DNA from 4 places in the Vibrio pomeroyi genome. Region 2 is predicted to be linked to each of the others. Evidence: predicted binding sites of a transcription regulator. Region 2 holds the regulator's gene; each other region holds the start of a gene.

Region 1 (3,217 bases), 1.7 Mb from region 2:
GCGAGTTTGGCTGTAGTACTTCTTCTGTCGTAACAGCGGCAGTCTGTCTTTCACATCGCCCCAAGCATCGGGATCGCCACCTTGTGCCTTCGTGAGGCGACGAGCGTCCATCATGTGTCCGTAACCGACATTGTATGAAGCTAGGGCAAACCAGATCTTTTCGTGTTGAGTGATTGAATCTGGCACTCGATTCACGATGCGACGTAGGTATTCAACACCACCTTGTACCGACTGTTTCGGGTCGAGCCGGTTAGTCACACCAACGCTCTTCGCTGTAGGCAGTGTCAGCATCATCATGCCTCGCACACCCGTTGGCGAGCGTGCGACTGGGTTCCAGTGTGACTCTTGGTATGCCAATGCAGCAATCAAGCGCCAATCAAATTCTTGTGAGTACTTCTGAAACAGCGGTGACCATTTTGGTAGTTTGCTGTCTAGTGCGCGGATAAAGGCACGAGTATCAACGTAGTCGAAGGTGCCGATATGACCGATGTATTTCTCTTCCAGTGAAGCCAGTTCACCAGACTGTTTTAGGTTACCGAAGAACTCAATCAGCAAAGCGTACAAACTTTCATCTTCCGATCTATTTAGGTACCAAGAGATAGGCTGGTCTTCTGTCAGCTCAAATGCCAAGGCAACATCTGGGTACAAACGTTGCGCCAGTGACAATTCGATAGAGTCTGCAACTGTGAATAAACGTTCGCCTGTTGATACTTCTTTTAGCAGGTCATTGATGTCTGCATTGCCAACCGCGTCGTAGATGAAGTCATCGTGTGTTTTCTGTAGCAGTTTGAGTGTTGGTTCAAAGTGCGAGTCTTTCACCACAACCAAAGAGGGCGTCAGCGTCTCGCTTGATACCGCAGCTTCTGATTCCGCTTGTGCTTTTACAAACTCAGCCTGACGCTCATTCTCAAAATTGATCAATTGCTCAAGGTTTCTTGGGCGCCATTGTCCCTTTTTGTACACGACCTGTTGGCTTACATAGTAATAAGCAGGCGCGGCGCGATAAGCGCGTGTCAGTTTGTTGTTTTGCGTTAAGCCAGTCGCGATAAGGTCGATTTCGCCTTTCTTCAACGCTGGGAATAAGCCAGATAGACGGTAAGCGGGTTTAACCTCAAGCTTTACACCAAGCTCCTGCGCAAACTCACGAGCTAACTCGTAATCCAAGCCAGCCGGTCCATCAGGACCAATGTAATAAGAGAGTTGGTTGTTAAGGGTGCCGACACGAAGAACGCCGCGATCTCGTATCTGCTCAAGGACACTTTTAGGTTCAGATTCAATCTGGCATCCCGCGAGCCCAACCAGAGCGATAACGAGCAGAATGAATTTAGACGAAAAGATGAGCGTAAATTTAGGCATCAAAATGAAATCTCGAAAAGTGGAAGCCCCTTTATACCAAACCCCGCAAGGCTGGCAAAGCAGGTTTAATTAAACAGATGTAAAAGTGGTGATAAATGCAGCAAAAATACTATTTACGCAGAAAGATAAAAAAAATAACGCAAACGGTTGCTTTTGGTGTTACGTCACAAAAAGAAATGCTTTATAATGCGCTCGCATTGAAGAGGTGGAATCGGCATAGGTTTGGCAACCTTCGGGAATAGCTTCGAAGAAAACAGTTAGGTTGTTCCTATAACCCACTGAATTTATTCCAATACTACCTTAATCAACTGCATAAGAGACCTAAGCACATGAGAATTTTGCGTGGCTCCCCAGCTCTATCTGAGTTTCGTGTTAACAAGCTTTTAGAGCTTTGTCGTGAATTAAGCTTACCTGTAACAGGTATTTACGCTGAGTTTGCCCACTTTGCTGATTTAACGGCAGACCTAGATGAGTCTGAAGTTGAGAAGCTAGAAAAGCTACTGACTTACGGTCCAACGATTGAAGAGCATGAACCTGAAGGTTTATTGCTGCTTGCAACGCCACGCCCGGGCACTATCTCGCCTTGGTCTTCAAAATCAACAGATATCGCACACAACTGCGGACTGGCTAAAGTGTCACGTCTAGAGCGCGGTACTGCTTTCTACATTGAAACTTCGGCTGAACTTTCTGAGCTTCAACTTGTTGAGCTGAAAGCGATTCTACACGATCGTATGATGGAAGTGGTTTTCACTGACTTCGAATCGGCAGCGGCACTGTTCAAAGTTGCTGAGCCTGCTCCTTATGCGGAAGTTGACCTATTAACTGGCGGACGTAAAGCGCTTGAAGAAGCAAACGTTACCCTAGGTCTTGCACTTGCAGAAGATGAAATTGATTACCTTCTTGAAAGCTTCACTGAAAAGCTAGGTCGTAACCCGACTGACATCGAGCTAATGATGTTTGCACAAGCGAACTCAGAGCACTGTCGTCACAAGATCTTTAACGCTGATTGGACTATCGATGGCGTTAAGCAAGAAAAATCATTGTTCAAGATGATTAAGAACACCTTTGAAACGACACCAGAACACGTTCTGTCTGCTTATAAAGATAACGCAGCGGTAATGACAGGTTCTGAAGTCGGTCGTTTCTTCCCAGATCCAAAAACTCGTCAGTACAACTACCACCAAGAGAAAACACACATCTTGATGAAGGTTGAGACGCACAACCACCCAACGGCAATCTCCCCATGGCCGGGCGCATCTACAGGTTCAGGCGGTGAAATCCGTGATGAAGGCGCTACTGGTATTGGTGGTAAGCCGAAAGCAGGTCTGGTTGCGTTCTCTGTATCTAACCTTAAGATCCCGAACTTCGTTCAACCTTGGGAAACCGATTTTGGTAAGCCAAGCCGTATCGTTACTGCTCTGGATATCATGCTTGAAGGTCCTCTTGGTGGCGCGGCATTCAACAACGAATTTGGTCGTCCAAACCTACTAGGTTACTTCCGTACTTACGAAGAGAAAGTAAACTCTCACGCAGGTGAAGAAGTACGTGGTTACCACAAACCAATCATGCTAGCTGGTGGCCTTGGTAACATCCGTGATGAGCACGTTCAGAAGAAAGAGATCCCAGTAGGTGCAAGCCTAATCGTTCTTGGCGGTCCTGCGATGAACATCGGTCTTGGTGGCGGTGCGGCATCTTCTATGGATTCTGGTTCTTCTTCTGAAGATCTAGATTTCGCTTCTGTACAACGTGAAAACCCAGAGATGGAGCGTCGTTGTCAGGAAGTGATCGACCGTTGTTGGCAGCTAGGTGATGCGAACCCAATCGCATTCATCCACGATGTGGGCGCGGGTGGTATCTCTAA
Region 2 (3,217 bases):
TGGAAGAGATCATGGCTAAACACAATTTAGTGGTTAACCAAGACCTGAAAGAGCCAGCAGACCACATTGCTATCGAACTCGATTTCCTTGGTAACTTGATCATCCGTTCTAACGAAACAGAGCTTGAAGAAGAGCTAGAGAAATCATTTGCTGTTCAACAACAGTTTATCGAGCAACAACTCCTAACTTGGGTACCAAAATTCAACGTTAAATGTCATGACGTTGATGAATTCGGTTTCTACGCTTCAGTCTCATCTCTGCTACTCGCATTCTGTCAATTGGACACTCAATATTTAGCCGGTGAATAGCTTATTGGGCGACTAAGTAAATAAATTCAGTAGAATGTGACAATTCACCCGGATTTCTGGGTGAATTTTATTGCGAGTAATTTCTAGTCAGTCTAAAATTGTGACCGCAAACGATAAAATATGAAACATTCACGAAATGCTATGCTTATTAAAGTTCAGAGCATTTCGGTGTTAAGACAAGCCGCTCATAGCGGTTTTTTGTTTTTTAGCACTTTAGTACCCAAAGAGCCCTACAAATTTAAGCTCTTAGTTAGGTAGCTTAACGGCTACTTCATTCCGTACTTTGGGAAAGTAGCTTCTAATAGGATAAAACCATGGCCACTATAAAAGATGTCGCTCGCTTAGCCGGCGTATCAACAACAACCGTTTCTCACGTAATCAACAAAACACGTTTTGTTGCAGAAGCGACTCAAGAAAAAGTAAACAAAGCCGTAGATGAACTGAACTATGCACCAAGCGCGGTTGCTCGTAGTTTGAAGTGCAATACAACACGCACTATCGGCATGCTTGTTACTCAATCAACCAACCTATTCTTCTCTGAAGTTATCGATGGTGTTGAGAGCTACTGCTACCGTCAAGGTTACACTTTGATTCTGTGTAACACGGGTGGTATCTATGAGAAGCAACGTGACTACATTCGAATGCTTGCAGAGAAACGTGTAGATGGCATCTTAGTTATGTGTTCAGACCTAACTGAAGAACTAAGAGAGATGTTAGATCGTCACGCTGACATCCCTAAAGTGATTATGGACTGGGGCCCAGAGAGTTCTCAAGCTGACAAGATCATCGATAACTCTGAAGAAGGTGGCTACCTAGCAACCAAATACCTTATTGAGCGCGGTCACTCTAAGATTGCTTGTTTAAGTGGCCACTTAGACAAAGCGGCCTGTGTAGAACGTATCGCAGGCTACAAACGCGCACTCAATGAAGCTAAGATTACTGCCGATGACAACATGATCATTGAAGGTAACTTCGAGTGTGATACTGCTGTTCTTGCTGCAGAGCAAATCGTTGACATGAAAGATCGCCCAACAGCAGTATTCTGTTTCAACGATACAATGGCGCTGGGCTTAATGAGCCGATTGCAAGAAAAAGGCATTCGTATCCCTGAAGATATTTCAGTCATTGGTTACGACAACATCGAACTAGCTGAGTACTTCTCTCCACCGTTAACAACGGTTCACCAACCTAAACGTCGTGTTGGTAAGAATGCATTCGAGATTTTATTAGAACGTATAAAAGATAAAGATCACGAGAAGCGTGTCTTCGAAATGCACCCTGAGATTGTTGAACGAAGTACAGTTAAAACGTTAAATTAATTGATAAAACGAGTTTTATTTCATTAAGCGCACCTTTGGGTGCGCTTTTTTTATCAACAACTATAATGAACCTATATGCACAACAGAAAGATCATTAATTGAAGCAATGTCACATTTTGAAATAACAAGTGTGAGCCTCATTCAACAAAAACTTTATTCTATTCAATCAGTCACGCACAGGGCAAACCACTTGAAAAAGTGGGACGCAAAGCTTCCGGCCTAAACCACTCGTTGGTATGGTAGCGGGGTTACCGATGGCAAAATGCAGTAACTACTGACAATTTAGTAATTTACAGCCTATTGACAATTTAATTGCAACATTTTGCTAATCTCTCGGACCTGCTTATTTGGTGGCGTAGTTCAAATACACCGAGATAAATAACATGGATAAACCGATACTAAAGGACTCAATGAAGTTATTTGAGCCCCTAGGAAAAATTAAGTCACGCTCAATGTTTGGTGGATTCGGTCTTTTTGCTGATGACACTATGTTTGCTCTGGTTGTTAATGACCAGTTGCATATACGGGCAGACAAATGCACAACGAAGCAATTCGAACAACAAGGGTTTCAACCGTACGTCTACAAAAAACGTGGTTTCCCTGTCGTTACTAAATATTTCGCTTTGCCTGAAGGCCTGTGGCAAGACCAAGAGAAAATCTTGGAACTCGCAACAACGTCTCTGGGTTTTGCTAAAGAAGAAAAAGCTGAACAGTCTTCTGCTAAGCCAACTCGACTCAAAGATCTGCCGAATCTTCGACTCGCCACTGAGCGTATGTTGAAAAAAGCAGGAATCGATTCCGTTGAACGTTTATATGAATCTGGCTCTGTAAACGCCTTTAACGCCATCAAGGAATCGCATGCGTCCTCTGTCAGTATTGAATTACTGTGGGCGCTAGAAGGTGCGATCAATGGAACACATTGGTCTGTTATACCGCAGCAGCGTCGTGAAGAGCTTATCAATCGCGTCAATTAACTTTGTCAGTTCAAACTACTTATATAACTAAGCCGCATTTTTTGCGGCTTTTTTTATATCTGTTGAAAGTTAATCTATGCTTTGCCTGTCTATCTATACTAATGGTATGCATTGAAAATTAGAGGAAGTATCAATGAGTAAGAAAATGATATTGGGTATTGTGTTGGTCGTAACCATCATATTGTTAGGCGTCAATTTTGGCCAGTACCTAACGCTTGAAAATGCCAAGGCCCAACAAGCCGTTTTGAATGACTACATTGACAGCAACTTTATTGCCGCCGCTGCTATCTATTTTGTCGCGTACGTAATGATCACTGCTTTCTCTATTCCTGGAGCTGCGGTTGTCACGCTTTTAGGGGCTGCACTGTTTGGCTTCTGGAACAGTTTGCTACTGGTATCTTTCGCAAGCGCTATTGGTGCGACCCTTGCCTTCCTGAGTAGCCGTTACCTACTACGTGATTGGATCCAAACCAAATTTGGTGACAAATTAGCGACGATTAACAAGGGCGTAGAAAAAGACGGGGCATTTTACTTATTCTCGCTTCGCCTGATCCCTGTGTTCCCGTTTTTCCTTATCAATCTACTGATGGGTTTAACCCCAATGTCAGTTTCTCGT
Region 3 (3,217 bases), 730 kb from region 2:
CGACCGAAGTGACCGTATGCTGCAGTCTGCTTGTAGATAGGCTGAAGAAGGTTCAGCATTTCTTGAAGACCGTATGGACGTAGGTCGAAGTTTTGACGAACAGCTTCAATGATGATTTCGTGAGCTACTTTCTCAGTACCAAACGTTTCAACCATGATAGATGTTGGATCTGCAACACCGATAGCGTAAGACAGTTGAATCTCACAACGGTCAGCCATGCCAGCAGCAACGATGTTTTTCGCAACGTAACGTGCTGCGTAAGCTGCAGAACGGTCAACTTTTGATGGATCTTTACCAGAGAAAGCACCGCCACCGTGACGAGCTGCGCCGCCGTAGGTATCAACGATGATCTTACGACCTGTTAGACCACAGTCACCCATTGGTCCACCGATTACGAAACGGCCTGTTGGGTTGATGAAGAAGTTAGTGTCTTTGTTGATCCACTCAGAAGGAAGTACTGGCTTGATGATCTCTTCCATTACTGCTTCACGTAGATCCGGAGTTGTTACTGAATCACAGTGTTGAGTAGAAAGAACAACAGCATCGATACCAACGATCTTACCTTGGTCGTACTGGAATGTTACTTGAGATTTCGCATCTGGGCGAAGGAAGTCAAGTTTGCCGCTCTTACGTACTTCAGCTTGCTTCTTAACAAGAAGGTGAGAGTAAGTAATTGGAGCTGGCATTAGGATTGGCGTTTCGTTAGTTGCGTAACCAAACATGATGCCTTGGTCGCCAGCGCCTTGCTCTTTAGGGTCTGCTTTATCAACACCTTGGTTGATGTCTGGAGACTGCTTACCAATTGTGTTTAGAACAGCACAAGAGTCAGCGTCAAAGCCCATATCAGAATGAACGTAACCAATTTCACGTACTGTTTCACGAGTGATTTCTTCGATATCAACCCATGCAGACGTTGTTACTTCACCGCCAACCATAACCATGCCGGTTTTTACGTAAGTCTCACAAGCAACACGTGCTTTTGGATCTTGTTCCAAGATGGCATCAAGAACAGCATCAGAGATTTGGTCTGCAATTTTATCTGGATGGCCTTCTGAAACAGATTCAGAAGTGAATAGGTGCTTAGCCATGAGAGCTCCACTTTTAGGTTTTGGTGTAAATAGTTTTATGGCGTCGCAAGCTAGGAAGCGCCGCCATTAAATACAGTATATTTTGTAGGTGTTTCTACATCTAGACGGCTATTCTAAATTCCAGCGGTCGAATTACAAGCTCTTTTTTATGATATGTCATAACTAAACGTTTGCGTATCGTTTGAGATAAGCCGTTGCTAAGTGATGTAAATGATCGAAAATTGCGAAAAATGACCGTTAAAATGCCAGTAAAACGTTTGCAGTCGCTATAGTCGTTTGAGAGAATACCCGCGCTAATAAAAATGAAAACTTTAGCATCAATCTCTTTTTTAAATCGCTTATGTATCCAGGAGCAGACATGCCTTCTCGTAAAGATCTAGCCAATGCAATCCGCGCACTTAGCATGGACGGTGTTCAACAAGCAAATTCAGGCCACCCAGGCGCACCTATGGGCATGGCTGACATCGCTGAAGTTCTTTGGCGTGGCCACTTGAACCACAACCCAGCAAACCCAGAGTGGGCTGACCGCGACCGTTTTATCCTGTCTAACGGCCACGGTTCAATGCTGATTTACTCTCTGCTTCACCTTGCAGGTTACGAGCTTTCAATTGAAGACCTTAAAAACTTCCGTCAACTTCACTCTAAGACTCCAGGTCACCCAGAGTACGGTTACGCTCCTGGTATCGAGACAACTACTGGTCCTCTAGGTCAAGGCATCACTAACGCTGTTGGTATGGCAATGGCTGAGAAAGCACTGGCTGCACAGTTCAACAAAGAAGGCCACGACATCGTAGACCACTACACTTATGCATTCATGGGTGATGGCTGTCTGATGGAGGGTATCTCTCACGAAGCATGTTCTCTAGCAGGTACGCTAGGTCTAGGTAAACTGGTAGCTTTCTGGGATGACAACGGCATTTCTATCGATGGTGAAGTTGAAGGTTGGTTCTCGGACGATACACCTAAGCGTTTTGAAGCATACGGCTGGCACGTAATCCCAGCGGTAGACGGTCACGATTCTGATGCTATTAACGCTGCGATTGAAGCGGCTAAAGCGGATCCTCGTCCAACGCTTATCTGTACTAAAACTATCATCGGTTTTGGTTCTCCAAACAAAGCGGGTACGCACGACTGTCACGGTGCTCCACTAGGCGCTGATGAAATCACAGCAACTAAAGCTGCACTTGGTTGGGAGCACGGTCCTTTCGAAATCCCAGCTGATATCGCAGCTGAGTGGAATGCGAAAGAAGCAGGCGCAGCGAAAGAAGCAGCGTGGAATGCTAAATTTGACGCATACGCAGCGGCTTACCCAGAGCTAGCAGCAGAATTCAAACGTCGTACTAACGGTGAACTTCCAGCTGAGTGGGAAGAAAAAGCAAATGCAATCATTGCTGATCTTCAAGCTAACCCAGCAAACATCGCTTCACGTAAAGCATCTCAAAACGCACTAGAAGCGTTTGGTCAAATGCTTCCAGAATTCATGGGCGGCTCTGCTGACCTTGCGCCTTCTAACCTAACTATGTGGTCTGGTTCTAAGTCTCTTGAAGCAACTGACTTCTCTGGTAACTACATCCACTACGGCGTACGTGAATTCGGTATGACGGCTATCATGAACGGTATCGCTCTGCACGGTGGTTTCGTACCATACGGCGCTACTTTCCTAATGTTCATGGAATACGCGCGTAACGCAATGCGTATGGCTGCTCTGATGAAAGTTCAGAACATCCAAGTTTACACGCACGACTCTATTGGTCTTGGTGAAGATGGTCCTACTCACCAACCGGTTGAGCAGATCGCATCTCTACGTTTGACTCCAAACATGAGCACATGGCGTCCATGTGACCAAGTTGAATCTGCAGTCGCTTGGAAACTGGCTATTGAGCGTAAAGATGGTCCTTCATCTCTAATCTTCTCTCGTCAAAACCTTGCACAACAAGATCGTAACGCTGAGCAAGTCGCTAACATCGCTAAGGGTGGTTACATCCTGAAAGATTGTGAAGGCAAGCCAGAGCTAATCATCATTGCAACAGGTTCTGAAGTTGAGCTTGCAGTTGAAGCTGCTGCACAACTAACCGCTGAAGGTAAAGCTGTACGCGTAGTATCTATGCCTGCAACTGACGCGTTCGACA
Region 4 (3,217 bases), 1.3 Mb from region 2:
CAGTACCGTTCCAACCTGTGTTCACTAGGTAAGCTTCAGCGCCAGCTGCTTCCATGCGCTTCACAAGCACTTCAGCGTACTGAGTTGGGTGAAGAGTAAGGAACGCCGCACCAAATGCCGCAGAGAACGTTGGCGTTGGTTCAGTAATACCACGCTCTGTACCTGCTAGCTTCGCTGTGAAGCCAGATAAGAAGTGGTACTTCGTTTGCTCTGGAGTCAACTTAGAAACTGGTGGTAGCACACCAAATGCATCAGCAGTCAGGAAGATAACCTTTTGAGCGTGGCCTGCTTTTGATACTGGCTTAACGATGTTGTCGATGTGGTGAATCGGGTAAGAAACACGAGTGTTTTCTGTTTTAGAACCGTCATCAAAATCGATAGAGCCATCGCCACGAACCGTTACGTTTTCTAGTAGTGCATCACGGCGGATAGCATTGTAGATTTCTGGTTCTGCTTCTTTAGATAGACGAATGGTCTTCGCGTAACAGCCACCTTCAAAGTTGAAGATACCGTCGTCGTCCCAACCGTGCTCATCATCACCGATTAGCTCACGCTTAGGATCGGTAGATAGCGTTGTTTTACCTGTACCAGATAGGCCGAAGAAGATTGCTACATCGCCTTTCTCGCCTACGTTTGCACTACAGTGCATTGAAGCGATGCCTTGTAGAGGCAGTAGGTAGTTCATCATTGCGAACATGCCTTTCTTCATCTCACCGCCGTACCAAGTACCACCGATGATTTGAACGCGCTCTGTTAGGTTGAAAGCAACGAAGTTTTCAGAGTTCAGACCCTGTTTTTCCCAGTTAGGGTTGGTTGTTTTAGCACCATTCATTACCACAAAATCAGGTTCGAACGTTGCTAGTTCTTCGTCAGTTGGACGAATGAACATGTTCTTAACGAAGTGCGCTTGCCACGCTACTTCAGTGATAATACGCACGCTTAAGCGCGTATCTGGGTTAGCACCACAATAACCGTCAATGACAAACAGGCGCTTGCCAGATAGCTGAGTTGTCACAAGCTCTTTCAGCTCATTCCATACTTCAGTTGTAATCGGTTTGTTGTCATTTTTGCCTTGATCTGACCACCACATGGTATCGCGGGTCGTGTCATCTTTAACAATGTACTTATCTTTTGGTGAGCGGCCAGTAAAGATACCAGTGTCAACCGCAACAGAGCCTAGTTCCGTTACTACGCCTTTTTCGTAGCCTTCCAAACCTGGCAGTGTTTCTTCAACGAATAACTGCTCGTAGCTAGGATTACGAAGAACTTCAGTAACGCCAGTCAGTCCGTGCTTAGTTAGATCAATTTGTGCAGCCTTAGTATGTTCCATAACGGTCATAGGTGCTCCTTGTAGGATATTTTGTAGGGATTTTGTATTAATTTTTTATTGTTATCTGCTCACCATGCTAGCAACGAGACTCGGGGGAAACAGGGATACAGCTCAAAAAATATCCATATTAACCTTGGGGTTTTAAGCGTCTCGTCACATATTGGCCCAACTAGTCTATCCTGTACGCAAACCTTTGCGCTAGGGGCGAGAACATTATTAATTGATTAAAATTAAGCGGTGATTTTATTACGAAATGTTAAGGAGTTTGCGCTATTTTGATCACAAAAAAGGCCAGCTGAGTGCTGACCTTTTTGGGGTAAATTACGTGTTTTTGGTACGCCGTAAATTAATGAACCGTATTGCTGCCTTTATCTGCTGCTTCTGCGTACAAAGCATCAACATCGTTCTTGTCGAACGAGTAGTTTGTGCCACAGTAATCACAGTGCAGAGCAACGCTACCTTCAGTGCTTAGGATGTCGTAGATCTCTTCTTGAGCAACGGTAATGATAGCCGCCGCGCTGCGATCACGAGAACAACCACAGAAGAACTCAACAGGTTGCGGTGTGAACAGCTGTACTTTCTCTTGGTTGTACAAACGGTAAAGCAGTTCGTTCGCTTCTAGAGTGAATAGCTCTTCGTTTTTCACTGTGTCTGTTAGCTGCTCTAGGTGCTCGAAGTCGTCTGGTGTTCCAGTGCCGTCAGGCATAACTTGCAGCAACATACCTGCAGCATGCGCTTTGCCTTCGTGCTCACCAGTACGTAGCCATAGACGAGTCTTAAGCTGCTCTGAGTTAGCGAAGTAACCTTCAAGTACTTCAGCTAGCGTGTCGCCTTCAAGACCAACGATACCTTGGTAACGCTCACCTTTCTTAGGATCGATAGTGATCACTAGGTGGCCTTTACCCATAAGGTCGTGCAGACCAGCGTCGTCAGCGATATCGCCTTCAAAGCGAGCAACACCACGGATCTTCTGATCGTGATCGCCATTAATAACTGCTAGAGATACTGGGCCGTCACCTTGCAATTGCATAGTGATCGAACCTTCAAACTTTAGGGTCGCAGTTAGTAGCGTTGTTGAAACCAATAGCTCACCCAGTAGTTTTTGCACGGGTGCTGGGTATTCCTTGCTAGAAATAATTTGTTGGTACGCTTCATCCATTTGTACCAATTCACCACGTACTGATAGGTCTTCAAATAGGTAGCGATTTAAAACATTGTTTGCCATTTGGCTATTCCTTCTAGCTTATTGATGCTTGAACTTGATGATGTCACGACGTTGCTTCTTATCAGGGCGACGCTCTGGAGCTGGGTTATGAGCATTCAGTTTGCGCTGTTTGGCAAACTCTTCTCTCTTTGCCAAGCTCTCGGTGGTTTCTTCATAGAGGGTTTGAGCGATCGGAGCTCCACCGCGATGGGCAGAGATTTTCTCGATAGTCACCGTCTTTTCTTCATTACCTTGACGCAGTGTAATCACTGCCCCAAGTTCGACAATTTTACTTGGCTTGCTGCGCTGACCATTATAGTGGACTTTGCCACCATCGACCATGTTGCGAGCAATCGACCGGGTTTTGTAAAAGCGTGCTGCCCACAACCATTTATCGAGTCTGACAGCTTCATTAGCAGTTTTCATATAGGGCTGTGCCTTATTAAGTGAGAAATGAATGCGGTTTAACTGTAATGAACAGTGCGCAACATGTTTTTGATGATGCTTATCACATTAAGTAGAAGCTTTAAGTGGAGGCGGTTGGCATTTTTTTCAAGTCATATTACAAAATAGCCATGTTATGCCGATTTATCGATTTGCTATGATATAGTTCAGGATCTTATGCTTAAATAAGCTCGGTATCGAACGAATGAATAAAAAAGCTGAAAGTTTAATGATTTGCA

The links. Region 2 encodes PurR, which represses purine synthesis genes. Its sites were predicted from a motif close to TNANGNAAACGTTTNCNTNA; they were not measured.
Region 1: a site for PurR is predicted at 1,492-1,511, ahead of purL (phosphoribosylformylglycinamidine synthase). Genes of this name have one in related genera too.
Region 3: a site for PurR is predicted at 1,247-1,266, ahead of metK (methionine adenosyltransferase). Genes of this name have one in related genera too.
Region 4: a site for PurR is predicted at 1,512-1,531, ahead of pckA (phosphoenolpyruvate carboxykinase (ATP)). Genes of this name have one in related genera too.

The regions. Positions count from the first base shown of each region.
Region 1 is NZ_AP025506.1:708,686-711,902, forward strand. Features, by position in the region: gene mltF (membrane-bound lytic murein transglycosylase MltF) at 1-1,356, opposite strand, end outside; gene purL (phosphoribosylformylglycinamidine synthase) at 1,686-3,217, shown strand, end outside.
Region 2 is NZ_AP025506.1:2,431,428-2,434,644, forward strand. Features, by position in the region: gene torD (molecular chaperone TorD) at 1-308, shown strand, start outside; gene purR (HTH-type transcriptional repressor PurR) at 623-1,627, shown strand; cyclic di-GMP riboswitch class I at 1,798-1,883, shown strand; gene OCV12_RS10635 (TfoX/Sxy family DNA transformation protein) at 2,011-2,601, shown strand; gene OCV12_RS10640 (TVP38/TMEM64 family protein) at 2,735-3,217, shown strand, end outside.
Region 3 is NZ_AP025506.1:3,163,450-3,166,666, reverse strand. Features, by position in the region: gene metK (methionine adenosyltransferase) at 1-1,088, opposite strand, end outside; gene tkt (transketolase) at 1,447-3,217, shown strand, end outside.
Region 4 is NZ_AP025506.1:108,143-111,359, forward strand. Features, by position in the region: gene pckA (phosphoenolpyruvate carboxykinase (ATP)) at 1-1,339, opposite strand, end outside; gene hslO (Hsp33 family molecular chaperone HslO) at 1,677-2,555, opposite strand; gene hslR (ribosome-associated heat shock protein Hsp15) at 2,574-2,960, opposite strand.